Regions from separate parts of the Lysinibacillus sp. 1 U-2021 genome, predicted to be linked through region 1. Evidence: riboswitches for the same ligand, from Rfam matches in the RefSeq annotation. Region 1 holds a riboswitch; the other holds the start of a gene.

Region 1 (7,867 bases):
CTTCATTACAAAATAAATACACAATATCTCGTGTTGTTAAACACTACATATTGTGTATATGTCTTTAAAAAAGATACTATATATAGTTTTTTAATTCAACTCTTGCTTTTTTTAATAGATTCAGAACTACTTGTTATGACTAGGATTGAACGTTAAAAAATATTTTTTTCATACCATTTTTTACTTTTTAAAGTTCCACTCATCTGAAGCATATTTTTTTTCTTCTAAAGCTTGGACATATTCTAATTGCTCCTCAGAAAGTGTAAATGGTTTTAATTCAATTTGCAACGATTTTGCAAAACCATCTCTAAAAGCTGTCACACATTGTTCAACTGTCACTGGCTCTTTTACAAGACTGTTGATGGCAACAGCCTTTTCTGGTAGCTTTCTACGCATACGATTCTTCGCTTCTTCACTGGAGAAATTAAATACGGATAATAATTTCTCTTGATCCAAATCTAATAAAATGGCGCCATGCTGTAAAATGACACCCTTTTGACGTGTTTGAGCACTTCCAGCTATTTTTTTCCCTTCTACGACAAGTTCATACCAACTTGGTGCATCAAAGCAAACAGCACTTTTTGGACTCTTCAGGTCCGCTCTTTTCTCCTCTGTATCAGGTACACTAAAATAGGCATCCATACCCAGGTTATGGAAACCTTGCAAAATTCCCTCACTTAACACACGATATGCCTCTGTCACAGATTCTGGCATATTCGGATAGCTTTCCGTCACAATGACACTATAAGTTAGCTCATGTTCATGTAGGACAGCTCGTCCACCAGTTGGTCGACGTACAAAACCTAAGCCTTGTTCACGCACAGCATCTAAATTAATATCTCTTTTAGCTTGTTGAAAATAACCAATGGATAATGTCGCAGGCTCCCACTCGTAGAAACGAATTACTGGTGGAATTAACCCCTCACTATGCCAATCAAGTAAGGCTTCATCTAGTGCCATATTAAAAGAAGGACTACATTTCCCTGAATTTAAAAAATACCAAGTTGTCATATGCTCATCTCCTACAAATATAAAATGATCCATCAGGCCCCACCTGTGGGTCAACTTTAACGAATAGTATACTACAGTTCAAATTGCGAACGATTGCTTGTGTAACGAAAAAAGCGATTTCGCTACAACCTAGTTAATTTTATCAAACTCATTGGACTATCGCTAGCGCATCTTTTATAATAATAGAGAAGATAGAAAGGGGTAAGAAAATCTTGGACATACTTATCACAATCGGTGTCGTTTTAGTAGTCACAATTGCATATATCGGAATTAATGCACTACGACTCAAAAAAGCCGTAACCAACCTAACACAAGAGCAATTCATAGAAGGCTATCGTAAAGCCCAGCTGATCGATGTTCGTGAGCAAAAAGAATTTGATGCTGGTCACATTCTTGGTGCACGAAATGTTCCTTCGACAACACTACGTCAACGTTATAAAGAAATTCGCCCAGATTTACCAGTATATCTATACTGTCAAAATACAGGCCGTAGCTCACGTGCTGCACTATTTCTTAAAAAACGTGGGTACAACCAAATTTACCAACTTCAAGGTGGTTTCAAAACTTGGACAGGTAAAATAAAAGCAAAAAAATATTAATGCTCTCATCAGAAAAAGTCGTCTCAAAGTACTATGAGACGACTTCTTTTTTAAAAAATTCAGAGTTTCTACTATATTATATCTATTTCAAATGATGCTGTACGAGCTTCATGTCATTAAATTAAAAAAGTAAAGCAACAAAACGCATTATAATCCCCTTTTTGATACAAAGTCTACTTTGAACGAGTTCGCTACTTGAGTCGGGTCCTCATAAAAATGAGCGCTTCGTCCACTTTTTTGAGCGTCCTTTTCATTTGTTTGAGCACTTCCACACTCTTTTGGAGCGGTTTTCACTTATGTTTGAGCACTTCGACAGCTATGTTGAGCAATCTTCCAATAATCCATCTCATATTAAAAACCCCTTCACGAAACACTTTGTATGACCAAAAATACTATTTTTCGTTAGAGATATGCCTGTTACGAACCCCATTCTTCTATTTTTCTGAAAATAGTCAAAATTTATTGTTGAATAATTTTAGAAGCACTGTTAGGATGTATAATATCTTACAATAATAATTGATTATCAAGTTAATAAGCTATGAATGCTATGGATCAAACTATAGCAGGAGCAGTTCTGGAGAGAGCGCACATTGCGTCGCCGAAGGGTTCACTATCTCAGGCAAAAGGACAGAGGAGTAATACAGCTTTTATAAGCGATGCTACATAAAATATTTAACCTATTTCATGTAGACATCTGTGAGTAAATGATATTTGTTATTCTGACGTTTTTCCGAGACTAGTGTCACAACTAGTCTCTTTTTATTTTTCCAGTCATAGTTTTTTATGCATCTTTGAGGGGGATTAACGTGGAACAGCAACAATTAAAACGAGATTTAAAAAATCGCCATGTGCAGCTTATTGCCATTGGCGGAACAATTGGGACTGGTTTATTTTTAGGCTCTGGAAAAGCCATTGCCTTAGCAGGGCCTTCGATCATCCTAGCCTACTTAATTGTGGGGACAGCGCTATTTTTTGTGATGCGTGCCTTAGGTGAATTGTTACTATCCAACGCAGGCTACACTTCATTTACGGATTTTGCATCCGAGTACATAGGGCCTTGGGCAGGTTATGTAACAGGTTGGACATACTGGTTCTGTTGGATTATGACCGCAATGGCAGACATTATTGCGGTGGGGGTTTATACACAATATTGGTTTGATCTCCCACAATGGGTGCCAGCCATTGGTTGCCTTGTATTGTTATTACTACTAAATCTATTAACCGTTAAGCTTTTTGGTGAGCTAGAATTTTGGTTCGCTATTATTAAAGTTATTACGATTGTCGCACTTATTATTATTGGTCTTATTATGTTAGTAACTGGCTTTCAAACTAGCTCAGGGACCGTATCAGTTGAAAATCTGTGGGCACATGGAGGCATGTTCCCAAATGGTATATACGGCTTTTTAATGGCCTTCCAAATGGTAGTCTTTGCATTTGTTGGAGTGGAATTAGTGGGGGTTTCAGCAGCTGAAACCGCAGATCCTCAAAAAAATATTCCTTCTGCCATTAATAAAATTCCATTTCGCATTTTGCTTTTCTATGTAGGGGCATTATTTGTCATTTTATGTATTAACCCATGGTATGAAATGTCTGCTTCAAGCAGTCCCTTTGTCCAAGTGTTTACATTAGCAGGTATCCCGATTGCTGCTGGTATTATAAATTTTGTTGTGCTTACTTCAGCGGCTTCAGCAGGTAACAGTGGGTTATTCTCCACAAGTCGGATGCTCTATAATCTTGGTAACAATAAACAGGCGTCTCCAGCATTCGCAAAACTCAACAGAAACAGTGTGCCAAGTAATGCTCTCGTTATTTCTGCTATTGTTGTATCAGTTGGTGCTCTGTTAAGTAAGTTGATGCCAGAGAATGCCTTTAGTGTTGTGACGACAATCAGTGCAATTTGTTTTATATGGGTGTGGAGCATTATCATCATTTCTCACATCATCTACAAACGAAAAAAACGTGCTTTACATGAAGCTTCCATCTTCAAAGCACCACTGACTCCTTTTATCAACTACGTCGTGCTTGCGTTTTTCGCCTTTTTATTAATGGTGATGTTTATTTCTGAGGCTACGCGTACAGCACTGCTGTTAACACCAATTTGGTTTATCGCTTTATTTATTATTTATAAAATGAAAAAAAGATGACTTCAGACTAAGCGCTGAAATCATCTTCACTTATTAAAAAATAGTCATATCCCATTCTGTTGCTAGCTGTTTCAGCAACTGTACACCTGCCACACTGTTTCCTATTGGATCAATCGCTGGTCCGTAAATTCCGATACCACAGCCAGTAGGAAACGGCGAGTGCAGGCCTGCATGTCCTGGAACAGCCGCAAGAATCGCACCTGATACACCACTTTTGGCAGGGAGGCCAATAAATGCCGCAAACTTCCCTGAGGCATTGTACATACCACACGTTACCATTAAAGCCTTCGCTAATTTTGCCACTTGTTTTGGGAATAGCTGTTTCTTTAACAGTGGGTGATAGCCATCATTCGCAATAACTAGGCCAATCATGGCTAAATCTGATACATTGACTTCAATTGCACATTGCTTCAAATAAACCTCAAGTGCCGCCTCTACTGGACAATCTAAAAACCCTGAATCCATTAAGTAATAGGCCAATGCTCGATTACGATTAGCCGTTTGCCACTCTGACTGGAATACTTCTTCATTGATACTCAATTGCTTGCCGATGATTTGTTCTAAAAATTGTAGAATCTTTGTGACCTTCTCTTGCGGAGAATGACCAGCCAACATGGAGGATACCGTAATAGCCCCAGCATTAATCATCGGGTTAAAGGGTTTACCTGGCTGATGACTTTCTAAGCGAATAATTGAGTTAAAGGTATCTCCTGTTGGTTCAACATCTACTCTTTCTAAAACATATGGTAAGCCTCGATCCATACAGGCTAAAATAAAGGTAATAACCTTGGAAACGCTTTGAAGGGTAAATAGTTCTTCGGTATCTCCCGCTTTGATTTCGTGGCCTTCAGTCCCCACAATCGCCACAGCTAATTGATTAGGATCTTTTTTGGCTAAAGCAGGGATATAATTAGCACATTGCCCTTCTTTGGTAGCTGCACGATACTGTGATACCCACTGTGCTAGAAGATGATGCTGATGATTGGGTTGTGTTGACATGTCGCGTTCTCCTTTCAAAATGAGGCAAAAACAGAGCCTTCATAGTTCTCCTATGAAGACTCTATCCTGTTAGCGCTTAGGTGGCTGTGTTCCCTCTGGAATTAAAGATTGATATGTTTCACCATCTAGACGTTCTTGCCATTCCTTTTTCGCTTTTTCAATGTATAGAGGATTATCCAGCAACGCTAAGGCTGTACAAGCCATAATTTTAGCAGCCTGTAGCATTCCTTTATGCGCTATTGGGGTCACTCCCTGAGACACTACCTGCCATGTATGTAATGGTGTCCCTAATGCCATGCATACAGTTGTACACTGTACGGTTGGTACGTTCCAGCTAACATCGCCAACATCTGTAGAGCCACCCATAATAAATTCAGGTAGCATGCCTGGAACATGATCAGCAATCACTTTGCCTTGTAGTTGCTTGGCATCTTCTCTGCGTAAGCCCACTAATGAAGCTGCTTGTACTTCTGGTGTAAACGTATTGAAAATTGCCTGCGCATACTGTTCATCCTCTATTGTATAGTCTGGCATACCAATTTCAAGTATTTGTTGATACATCACATCATAAAGTGTTTTATTTGTAATAAGATTTGATGCAGCACCTTCAAACTCAATGTCCACTGACGTCCCTGTCATCATTGTGGCACCCTTTGCAATGTTCTCAACGCGCTGATAAATTTCCTGCACTTGCTGCTTTTTAGGTGCCCTAACTAGATACGTTACCTCTGCATATGGTTGAACGACATTTGGCGAAGTTCCGCCAGAATTAGTAATGGCATAATGCACACGTGCTTCTGGAATGATGTGTTCTCGTAAGTAGTTTACCCCAACATTCATAAGCTCAACAGCATCTAAAGCACTTCGTCCAAGATGTGGTGCAGCTGCGGCATGAGCACTTTTGCCCGTAAACTTAAACGTTGCGGCATAGTTTGCTAGAGAACTACACGTCATCACAGTCGAAAACGTACCTGGATGCCAAGAGATCGCGATATCAACATCATCAAAAAGGCCAGCCTTTGCCATATAAGCTTTACCAGATCCATTCTCCTCTGCAGGGCAACCGTAAAAACGGATTGTTGCTGACTGATGATTTTGCTCTAAATAATCCTTTACAGCAACAGCAGCTGCGAATGCGCCAGTACCTAATAAATTATGACCACAGCCATGTCCGCTTCCACCATCCACAAGAGGCTCATGTTGTGTCGCCCCACCTTTTTGACTCAAGCCTGGAAGCGCATCATATTCACCTAAAAAGGCAATGACAGGCTGACCAGAACCATACGTTCCAACAAGCGCTGTTTCAAGAGCAGCAACACCGACTTCTGTTTGAAAACCCTCTTTTTCTAGTGCCTGTTTCATATATTCCATCGATTTCTTTTCTTGAAAATGAAGCTCGGGCACAGCCCAAATCGCATCGCTTAATGCTACTGTAGCTTGCTGTTTTGCTTCAATTAATGTTGAAATTTTTTCATGATAACTCATATTTGTCCCTCCAAATTCATTATGCTTTTAATAATGTTCCTTTTTGGTCGTTTAATGTGACAAGCGATACAATACAGATAAGCGCAAAGCCAATTAACATCCAAAAGGCTGCATCAAAGGAGCCATTAAAGGCATCAACCATAAATCCAATTGCCATCGGTGTAACAAACCCTGCTAATTGTCCCCCTGTATTGGCAATCCCCATTGCAGAACCTGTGATAGAGGAAGGTAATTTCTTGAGCACAATAACAGGTAGTAATGTAATGACAAACGCAATAAAGATCGAAACGACTGTTTGGTAACCAATAAATAACGTCACTGTTTTGGCAGTAAACATTAAATACAATAAAAGACCAATGACTGCGCAGGAAATAGAGCCTAACACTTTCTCCATACCTTTTGGTAGCTTATCAATGATATAGCCACTACCATATACACCAATTATCGTTGTAATAGCTGGTATTGTTTGCGCCCAACCAATGGACATTAAATCCAAGCCTCGATTTTTTTGAAGATATGTTGGAATCCAAGAAACTAATCCCCAGTTCACTGCATAAATACAAAAATAAGCAATGATTAAATTCCACATTAGGGGTGTTTTCAATAACTCTTTAAAATTCACTTTGTTCGTAGTATTTTCTGTTCCAGCAGTAGCTGCCTCATCTTGCGGGAGTTGAATGTATTTCCAATATAAAAAGGCAATTATGGCCCCAATTGCTCCAATGATGATAAACATCATGCGCCAGCCAATCGTTCCTAATAGATAAGCAGCTAGCAAAGGGACAATGAGTGAAACAATGCCACCAGAAGTAAGCATGATGGACATCGCTCTACCTCTTTCCTCTTTTGGGAAAATCGTAGCAATAATTTTAGAGCTTGATGGCTGAAAACCACCCTCACCAATACCAAATAAAAAACGAATTACAATCATCGCTGTTAAAGACCAAGCAATAGCTGTTAGGCCCGTAAAAATAGACCACATGATAACAGCCATCAATAAAACTCGTTTTGCGCCAAACTTATCGGCAAGCCAGCCACCCGGTATTTGCATAATGGCATAGCCTAAAAAGAAAGCGCTTAAAATAATACCCGTTGAAGATGCATCCAGTTGCAAATCTCCTGTAATCGAAACCACTGCATAGTTCATAATATAGCGATCTAAATTCCCTAAAGACCAGCCTAAAAATAAAAGTGCAAGGATGACATTTCTAGATTTCTTCGTTATTTCATTTGTTGTCATACATATCCCTCCCATATATAGAAATCCTCTCTTTATTGCCACGACTATTCTTGAATATGCTTGCCCCCTTGTCCGTAAATCCCCTTTTATATACCGACATTTTCGTTATATATTCGTATAATAATCAAAGTTCAATAAAAAGACAATATTTTTTTGAAAATTTCTAATAGATAATCGTCTTCGTAAATCCATATTATGTACCTAAATAACCGCTGAATTTAGTGATTTATCAGTATTTAAGGCTTCAAAAAGCATAAAAAAATGTCCCACACCATTTATTGGTTTGGGACATTTTTGTTTTTAGACAAGTTGATACATTTTAATAGGTCTGCCTCGAGTATGCTGTAATTCTTCTCCACAAATTCTCGCTAAATCTACATTACATAAAT
Region 2 (7,867 bases), 1.1 Mb from region 1:
GAAAACAGTCAAGCCAATTTACTTCAAATTCAAGTCAACGAGCGAGCAGGCGTTACGTATGCTGCAGGATTAAAAGCCATTTTACGCCATTCACCTGATGTCATTATGATTGGTGAAATTCGCGATAGAGAAACAGCAAATATTGCCATCCAAGCCTCTTTAACAGGGCACTTAGTTGTCTCCACTATTCATGCAAAAGACTCCATTAATTGTCTCTATCGTTTAATGGATTTAGGTGTGTCGATAGAAGAGCTTCGTCAAACGGTTATCGGTATAGTTGCCCAAATGCTTGTTCAAACCTCAGCTATACATGAAGAACGTCGAGCTGTCTATGAGATATTACATGATGACCATCTATCAAGAGCCATCACCGCCATCAAAGATAAGGGCAATTACAAACTTCCTTATGATTTAACATTAATGGGACAAAAAGAATTAGTGGAGAGCCTATATGCAGTTACAAACATACATCGATAAAATGGCTCTTTTTTATAATCGGGCTACGAAATGGCGGGTAAAGGAGCAAGCTCAGCTTTTCAATCGTTTATGTGTATTAATGCAGGAAGGATATTTATTTCCCCAAGCTATTTCCATGCTACTACCTCATCATATTGAAGCACATGAGGACATACAACAGCAAATTGATGAAAAGCTCAGACAAGGAGTAGGCGTTGCAGGGATATTTGAAACATTACAGCTAGGGAATCATTATTTAATGGCAATTAAGGTGGCGGAAAACAATGGTCATATGATAGAAGCGTTTGAAGGTGTAGCTAAACAGATAACAGTAAGTGAAAAGACTAAAAAAAAGTTAATCAAGCTGCTGATCTATCCTGTCACACTGATTATCTTTTTATTGTTATTATTTTTTGTGTTTCGTACATTTTTTTTGCCGAACATTGAAAGAATGGTCGGCAGTCGTACCTCTGAAACAGAGGAGACAAGCATTGCATTGTCCAATCTGTTATTGCATGTTCCAGATGTAGTTATCTCGACCATGTTCATAGTAATAGGTAGCGTATTCCTTTTTCGATTCTATCTTAAACGACAAGCTGTTGCTCATCAACTTACAGTCTTATTAAAAATCCCCTTTCTACAACGCTATTTTAGGTTGACTTTGACAAGGCAATTTGCTGCTTATTTAGGAAGCTTACTACAAAGTGGATTTTCATTACAAGCAAGCCTACAGCTATTAGAGGAACAGCAACTACAACCATTTCTTCAAGTTCTTTCACAGCGTATAAAAGATAGAGTCATCTTTGGAGAATCACTCACACAGGCGGTAACGATCATGGCCGTTTTTCAAAAGGACTTTCCGATGTTCGTTGAGCATGGCGAGCACAGCGGTTATTTAGCAAAAGAGTTAATATTGTATAGCGATTTATTAATGGAAAAGCAGGAACAGCTTTTGCAAAAAATATTATCGTTTGTGCAGCCTAGTTTCTTTATCCTTATAGCTGCTTGTATAATAGCGGCTTATATCAGTTTATTATTACCCATCTATCACATGATTGAATTAGTTTAGGAGGAAGATGATGAAACGTCTTAACCAACAAGATGGTTTTACTTTAATTGAGATGCTTATAGTTTTGTTAATTATATCTATTCTTATTTTAATTACAATCCCAAATGTTACAAAGCATTTCGCCACAATAGATAAGAAAGGCTGTACGGCTTATATAAGCATGGTACAAGGTCAAGTAGAGGCGTATCGTGTAGATTATATGGCTTATCCTACCTTAGAGGATTTAGTGGCAAAGGGCTATTTAAAGGAAAATGAAACAACCTGCCCAAATAAAGAAGAAATAGTGATTACTAATGAGGGAGAGGTACGTCCAGCCAATGTCAACTTGGAAACAGGTACGGATAGCTAATGAATGTTCGTAAAAACGGCGGTTTTACCATTCTTGAAATGCTGGTTGTCTTATTTCTTGTTATGAGTTTAACAGCAATTGTTAGTAAATTCTCATTGAAAATAGCAGAAACCAAGGAATTAGAACGATTTTTTACGCAATTACAGCTAGATATTCAATATATTCAAACCTATAGTATGAGCCAACGACAATATATAGCCTTGAAAATGGAAGGTTCAATAAATCGTTATACTATTCAAAAAGATATTTATACTCATTTATATGAACGTTCTTTTCCGAAGGGGGTTGAATTTTTGCCAGCTGAGAGTTCCATTCAAACACTTGTCTATAACTACAGCGGCAATGTGATGTCAGCAGGCACCATGGCATTTAAAACACCACAGGGCAAGAAAAAAGTAATCATAACATTAGGGCGAGGGAGAGCTAGGATTGAATGAGTCAGGCTATTCTTTTGTAGAAACTATTTTAGGTGTGGGTATTTTGATGTTACTTTGTACCTCGTTAATCCCCATTACCTATACGATGAAAACAAATCTTGCTAATAAAAAAATGGAGCTAATTGCAGCTGAAACAGCATACGAAGGTTTAAAACAGTACCATGCGATTCAAGTAACAGAGGGCTCTCGGACCATTGAACAGGTTGCTTATCATTGGATCGTTGACGAACAACAAATTTGTGTCCAATTTCAAAATTTACAGGAGTCACGCCAAAAATGTATCCAAGTGACAGGTGAAGCCTCATGAATGAAAAAGGCTATACATTAATAGAAGCTATGTTTCAATTAGTCGTTTTTGTGCTTATTTCTCATTTTTTTGTCCTTATAATACTTTGGTTTGCAGAAATGAAATCAACTATGCTAACAGATGAACAAACAAAGTGGGAACTATTTGTTTCCGACTTGAACCTCTCTCTAAAAGAACTTTCCACCTTTTCCATTCGTGAAGATCAAAAAAGAATAACTTTCCAAACAGCTAATACGCTCCATCATGTTGATTGCTACTCAAATATTATTCGTGAGCAGGTAAAGGGTGGACATGTTCCTATGCTAATAGGAATCAATAAATGTCAATTTAGCTATTCCGAAAATAAGCTGACGGTAGCTGTTGAAATGGCGAGTGGTATTCAAAAGGAGCGAGCCTTTTATGTGCCAATTATTGAAAAATGACAGAGGGGCTATTTTTTTGATCGCAATTGCATTATTATTTTTTGTAACTACTTTTGTTCTTGCGTATTATATGTCTTATGAAATGCAGTATCGAACATATGATGGGCTAGAAAAATTGAATGTTCGAGCTACGATAAATTTATTGGGACAAATTTTGTCAGACAGTGTAGAATCGTAGTTATAAGAAGGTGAATCGAATTGCGAAAAATATATTTAGTTGGTTTTATGGGTAGTGGAAAAAGTGCATTAGGAAGACGCTTAAGCTATTTATTGAAGATGCCATATTATGATATGGATCATGAAATTGTGCGTCAGCAGGGGATGACCATTCCACAGATTTTTGAAAAATACGGTGAGGCCCACTTTCGAGAAATAGAAACAGAATTTTTGAAAAATTTCAGGGACGAGGCTTGCATTATTTCGACTGGTGGTGGCGTTGCCATTAATGCTGAAAATCGAAAAATTATGAGACGCAGTGGATTGGTGTTTTTTTTAGATGCGTCGTTTGAGGATATTTATAAACGAGTTCAGCATGATCCAAATAGACCCATTGTACAGAGCTCTACAAAGGAGGAGCTAGAAAGTCTGTATCACTACAGAAGGAAGTTTTACCGTGATGCAGGTCATATTCAGGTACTGACAGAAGGTAGGACGATTCGCCAAATTCTAGAGTATTTAGTATTTCAAGTGAAAAGGTTAAAAAACGAACGATGAATATATTATGTCAATTTAATGTTCGTGTTTTATTATCTTTTAAAAAATGATTGCCTTTCCAATGCATTTAATGTTAGGATATAGACAAATAAGTAACTAAATGTTCATTGAATACTAAATAGTACCAAGATTTATCTTGGGCGGATGATTGTGCGGGGAGAGAGCGTGTAGACGCCACCGAAGGAGCAAGTAGCAATGGGCTATGAATCTCTCAGGTAAAAGGACTCGTACAAGACGCAACTCTGGAGAGAGCTGTAGTATAACAATAACAGCCACCAAAGGGGAAAGCCGACTGATTGGCAAGGGTAAAGCTTGCGAGCCAGTCTGGTGTAACTTTCAGGTGCAAGGACAGAGAATCCCGAAAAGGGGTTCGTCTGTCTTTTTTTATGTCTATAGCCAGTTTTACGTAATTGATTGTAGGAATGCAAAAAGCAGACGAACTACTACCAGTAAAAATGTAACTAACAATAAGGGGGCAAAAAAGAATGGCGAATGAATTAAAACGTACACCTCTATTTGAAGAATACGCGAAATATGGTGCAAAAACAGTTGACTTCGGTGGATGGGAATTACCTGTTCAATTCTCTTCTATTAAAGAAGAACATGATGCAGTGCGTAATCGTGCAGGCTTATTTGATGTATCACATATGGGAGAGATTTTAGTAACTGGTCCCGATGCATTAGGTTTTTTACAAAATCTGTTATCAAATGATGTCTCAAAAATTGTTGACGGTCAAGCGCAGTACACGGCAATGTGCTATGAAGATGGTGGCGTTGTTGATGATTTATTAACATATAAATTAGCTGACAATCACTATTTATTATGTGTCAATGCAGCTAACATTGAAAAAGACTATGATTGGATGATGGAAAATCAACATCAATATGATGTGACGATTGATAACCAATCGGATGCCTACGCACAAATTGCTCTGCAAGGACCATTAGCAGAAGAAGTTCTTCAATCCCTTACTTCAACTGATGTAAGTGCCATTAAATTTTTCCGCTTCCAAGAGAATGTGGAGGTTGCCGGACATAAAGTATTAGTTTCGCGCAGTGGCTACACAGGTGAAGATGGCTTTGAATTATATGGCGCTCCAGAAGACATCAAAGCGCTTTGGGGTAAAATTTTAGAGGCAGGTCAAGAAAAAGGTGTGGTTCCAGCTGGACTAGGATGTCGTGATACACTTCGTTTTGAAGCGGGGCTACCACTATATGGTCAAGAGCTATCAGCAACAATTTCTCCTCTAGAGGCTGGTATTGGCTTCGCTGTGAAATTAAATAAAGAAGGCTTCATTGGTCATGAAGCATTAGTAGCTCAAAAGGAAAATGGTCTACCACGCAAACTTGTAGGCATTGAAATGATTGATAAAGGCATTCCACGCCATGGCTACAAAGTGTTTAAGGATGGTCAAGAAATCGGTGAAGTGACAACTGGTACACAGCTTCCTTCATCTAAACGTAATGTTGGTCACGCATTAATTGACAGTCAATTCGCAACAATCGGAACTGAGCTAGAAATCGAAATTCGCGGTAAACACTTAAAGGTAATAACAGTAGAAACACCGTTTTACAAGCGTTCAAAATAATAGTTGAAAAGAGGGACCTACATTTATGAAACATCGTTATTTACCTATGACGGAGCAAGATCAAAAAGAAATGTTAGACGTAATCGGTGTATCCTCAGTCGATGAGTTATTTGAGGATATTCCTGAGAAAGTCCGTTTTAAAGGCCTTTATGATATTAAAGAAGCTAAATCAGAATCTGCTTTATTAAAAGAATTAACGGCACTTGCTGCTAAAAATAAGGATACAAATGCCAATGTATCATTTTTAGGCGCAGGTGTTTATAACCACTATAAACCAGTGATCGTGGACCATGTTATTTCTCGTTCAGAGTTCTATACGGCTTATACACCATATCAGCCTGAGATTTCACAAGGTGAGCTACAAGCCATCTTTGAATTCCAAACGATGATTGCCGAGCTAACGGGTATGGATCTTGCAAACTCTTCTATGTATGACGGTGGTACAGCTTTAGCAGAGGCAGGTATGCTGGCAGCTGGTCATACGCGTCGCAAGAAAATTTTAGTGTCTGAAGCAGTGCACCCAGAATATCGCGATGTTGTTGCTACATATGCCTACGGTCAATCCATTGAGATTGTGACTATCCCGCAAAAAGATGGTGTGACAGATGTGGATGCATTAAAAGAGTTGATCGATGACAACACAGCAGCTGTTATTGCACAATATCCAAACTTCTTCGGCCAAGTGGAAGACATCCAAGTGATCGGGGATATTGCACATGCTGCAAAAAGCTTACTTGTTGTATCTTCTAACCCACTTGCATTAGGAATCTTAACGCCTCCTGGCAAGCTTGGCGCTGATATTTGTGTAGGTGATGCGCAAGTATTCGGTATTTCTGAAGCCTTCGGTGGCCCACACTGTGGTTTCTTTGCAGTAACAACAAAATTAATGCGTAAGGTCCCAGGACGTCTTGTTGGTGAAACAGTGGATGGTGAAGGCCGTCGTGGTTACGTTTTAACACTACAAGCACGTGAACAACATATCCGTCGTGATAAGGCAACTTCAAATATTTGCTCAAACCAAGCACTTCTTGCACTTGCAGCTTCTGTAGCGATGACAGCTCTAGGAAAACAAGGTATCCGTGAAATGGCTACTCAAAATATTGCGAAAACACGTTATGCAAAAAATGCCTTTGAAGCAGCAGGCTTTACAGTAGCATTCCAAGGTGCACACTTTAACGAAATCGTAGTGAAAACGAATAAATGTGTGAAGGAAATCAATAAAGGCTTAATCGAAAAGGGTATTATCGGTGGCTATCCTTTAGGTCAAAATTATGACTCTCTGAAAAATCATGTGCTAATCGCAGTAACTGAATTACGCACGAAGGAAGAAATTGATGCACTTGTTGCAGAAATGGGGGCTCTTAATGCATAACGAAAATCAATCACTCATTTTTGAAATTTCAAAAGAAGGTCGCGTTGGCTATAGTTTAGAAGCACTAGATGTGCCTGAAGTAGACCTAGCAGATTTATTACCTGCAAACCTAGTACGTTCAGAGGCAGCAGAACTACCTGAAGTATCTGAGCTGGATATTATGCGTCATTATACAGCACTTTCTCGTAGAAACCATGGGGTAGACTCGGGCTTCTATCCGCTTGGCTCTTGTACGATGAAATATAATCCGAAAATTAACGAAACAGTTGCACGTCTTTCAGGCTTTGCAAATGTTCACCCATTACAGGATGAATCAACAGTCCAAGGGGCAATGGAACTTCTTTATGATCTTCAAACGTCTTTAGTAGAAATTACAGGGATGGATGAAGTTACATTACAACCAGCAGCAGGTGCTCATGGTGAATGGACAGCGTTAATGATGATTCGTGCCTTCCATGAAGCAAATGGGGAAGGTCACCGTAACAAAGTAATCGTGCCTGACTCAGCTCACGGTACAAACCCAGCCTCAGCGACAGTAGCGGGCTTTGAAACAATCACTGTCAAATCGGATGAAAATGGCTTAGTTGATATCGAAGACCTTCGCAAAGTAGTAGGTTCTGATACAGCAGCACTCATGTTAACGAACCCGAATACACTAGGGTTATTTGAAGAAAACATTATCGAAATGGCAGAGCTAATTCACTCTGTAGGCGGTAAAGTGTACTATGATGGTGCGAACCTCAATGCCGTTATGAGTAAAGCACGTCCTGGCGATATGGGCTTTGACTGTGTGCATTTAAATCTACACAAAACATTTACAGGCCCACATGGTGGCGGTGGTCCAGGTTCTGGTCCAGTAGGTGTAAAAGCAGATTTAATTCCATTCCTACCAAAACCAGTATTAGTAAGAACTGAAGAAGGCACATACCACTTTGACTACGATCGTCCACAATCAATCGGACGCGTAAAACCTTACTATGGTAACTTTGGTATCAATGTTCGTGCTTATACGTATATTCGTACAATGGGGCCAGATGGCTTAAAAGCTGTTACAGAATATGCTGTATTAAATGCAAACTATATGATGCGTCGCTTAGAGCCATTCTACGATCTACCATATAACCGTCACTGTAAACATGAATTTGTCTTATC

Evidence for each region. Region 1 has a riboswitch for glycine ahead of QH639_RS10065 (amino acid permease). Riboswitches for the same ligand answer to the same signal wherever they lie in the genome.
Region 2: another riboswitch for glycine. It lies ahead of gcvT (glycine cleavage system aminomethyltransferase GcvT); the one in region 1 lies ahead of QH639_RS10065 (amino acid permease).

What each region holds. Positions count from the first base shown of each region.
Region 1 covers NZ_CP123966.1:1,973,718-1,981,584, forward strand. The annotation lists gene QH639_RS10055 (lipoate--protein ligase family protein) at 181-1,011, opposite strand; gene QH639_RS10060 (rhodanese-like domain-containing protein) at 1,224-1,610, shown strand; glycine riboswitch at 2,175-2,251, shown strand; gene QH639_RS10065 (amino acid permease) at 2,417-3,754, shown strand; gene QH639_RS10070 (glutaminase) at 3,788-4,753, opposite strand; gene QH639_RS10075 (M20 family metallopeptidase) at 4,823-6,238, opposite strand; gene QH639_RS10080 (MFS transporter) at 6,258-7,478, opposite strand; gene QH639_RS10085 (hypothetical protein) at 7,779-7,867, opposite strand, start outside.
Region 2 covers NZ_CP123966.1:3,084,784-3,092,650, reverse strand. The annotation lists gene comGA (competence type IV pilus ATPase ComGA) at 1-477, shown strand, start outside; gene comGB (competence type IV pilus assembly protein ComGB) at 452-1,525, shown strand; gene comGC (competence type IV pilus major pilin ComGC) at 1,536-1,874, shown strand; gene comGD (competence type IV pilus minor pilin ComGD) at 1,874-2,311, shown strand; gene QH639_RS16015 (hypothetical protein) at 2,304-2,618, shown strand; gene comGF (competence type IV pilus minor pilin ComGF) at 2,615-3,040, shown strand; gene QH639_RS16005 (hypothetical protein) at 3,057-3,218, shown strand; gene QH639_RS16000 (shikimate kinase) at 3,239-3,754, shown strand; glycine riboswitch at 3,899-3,991, shown strand; gene gcvT (glycine cleavage system aminomethyltransferase GcvT) at 4,240-5,343, shown strand; gene gcvPA (aminomethyl-transferring glycine dehydrogenase subunit GcvPA) at 5,369-6,715, shown strand; gene gcvPB (aminomethyl-transferring glycine dehydrogenase subunit GcvPB) at 6,708-7,867, shown strand, end outside.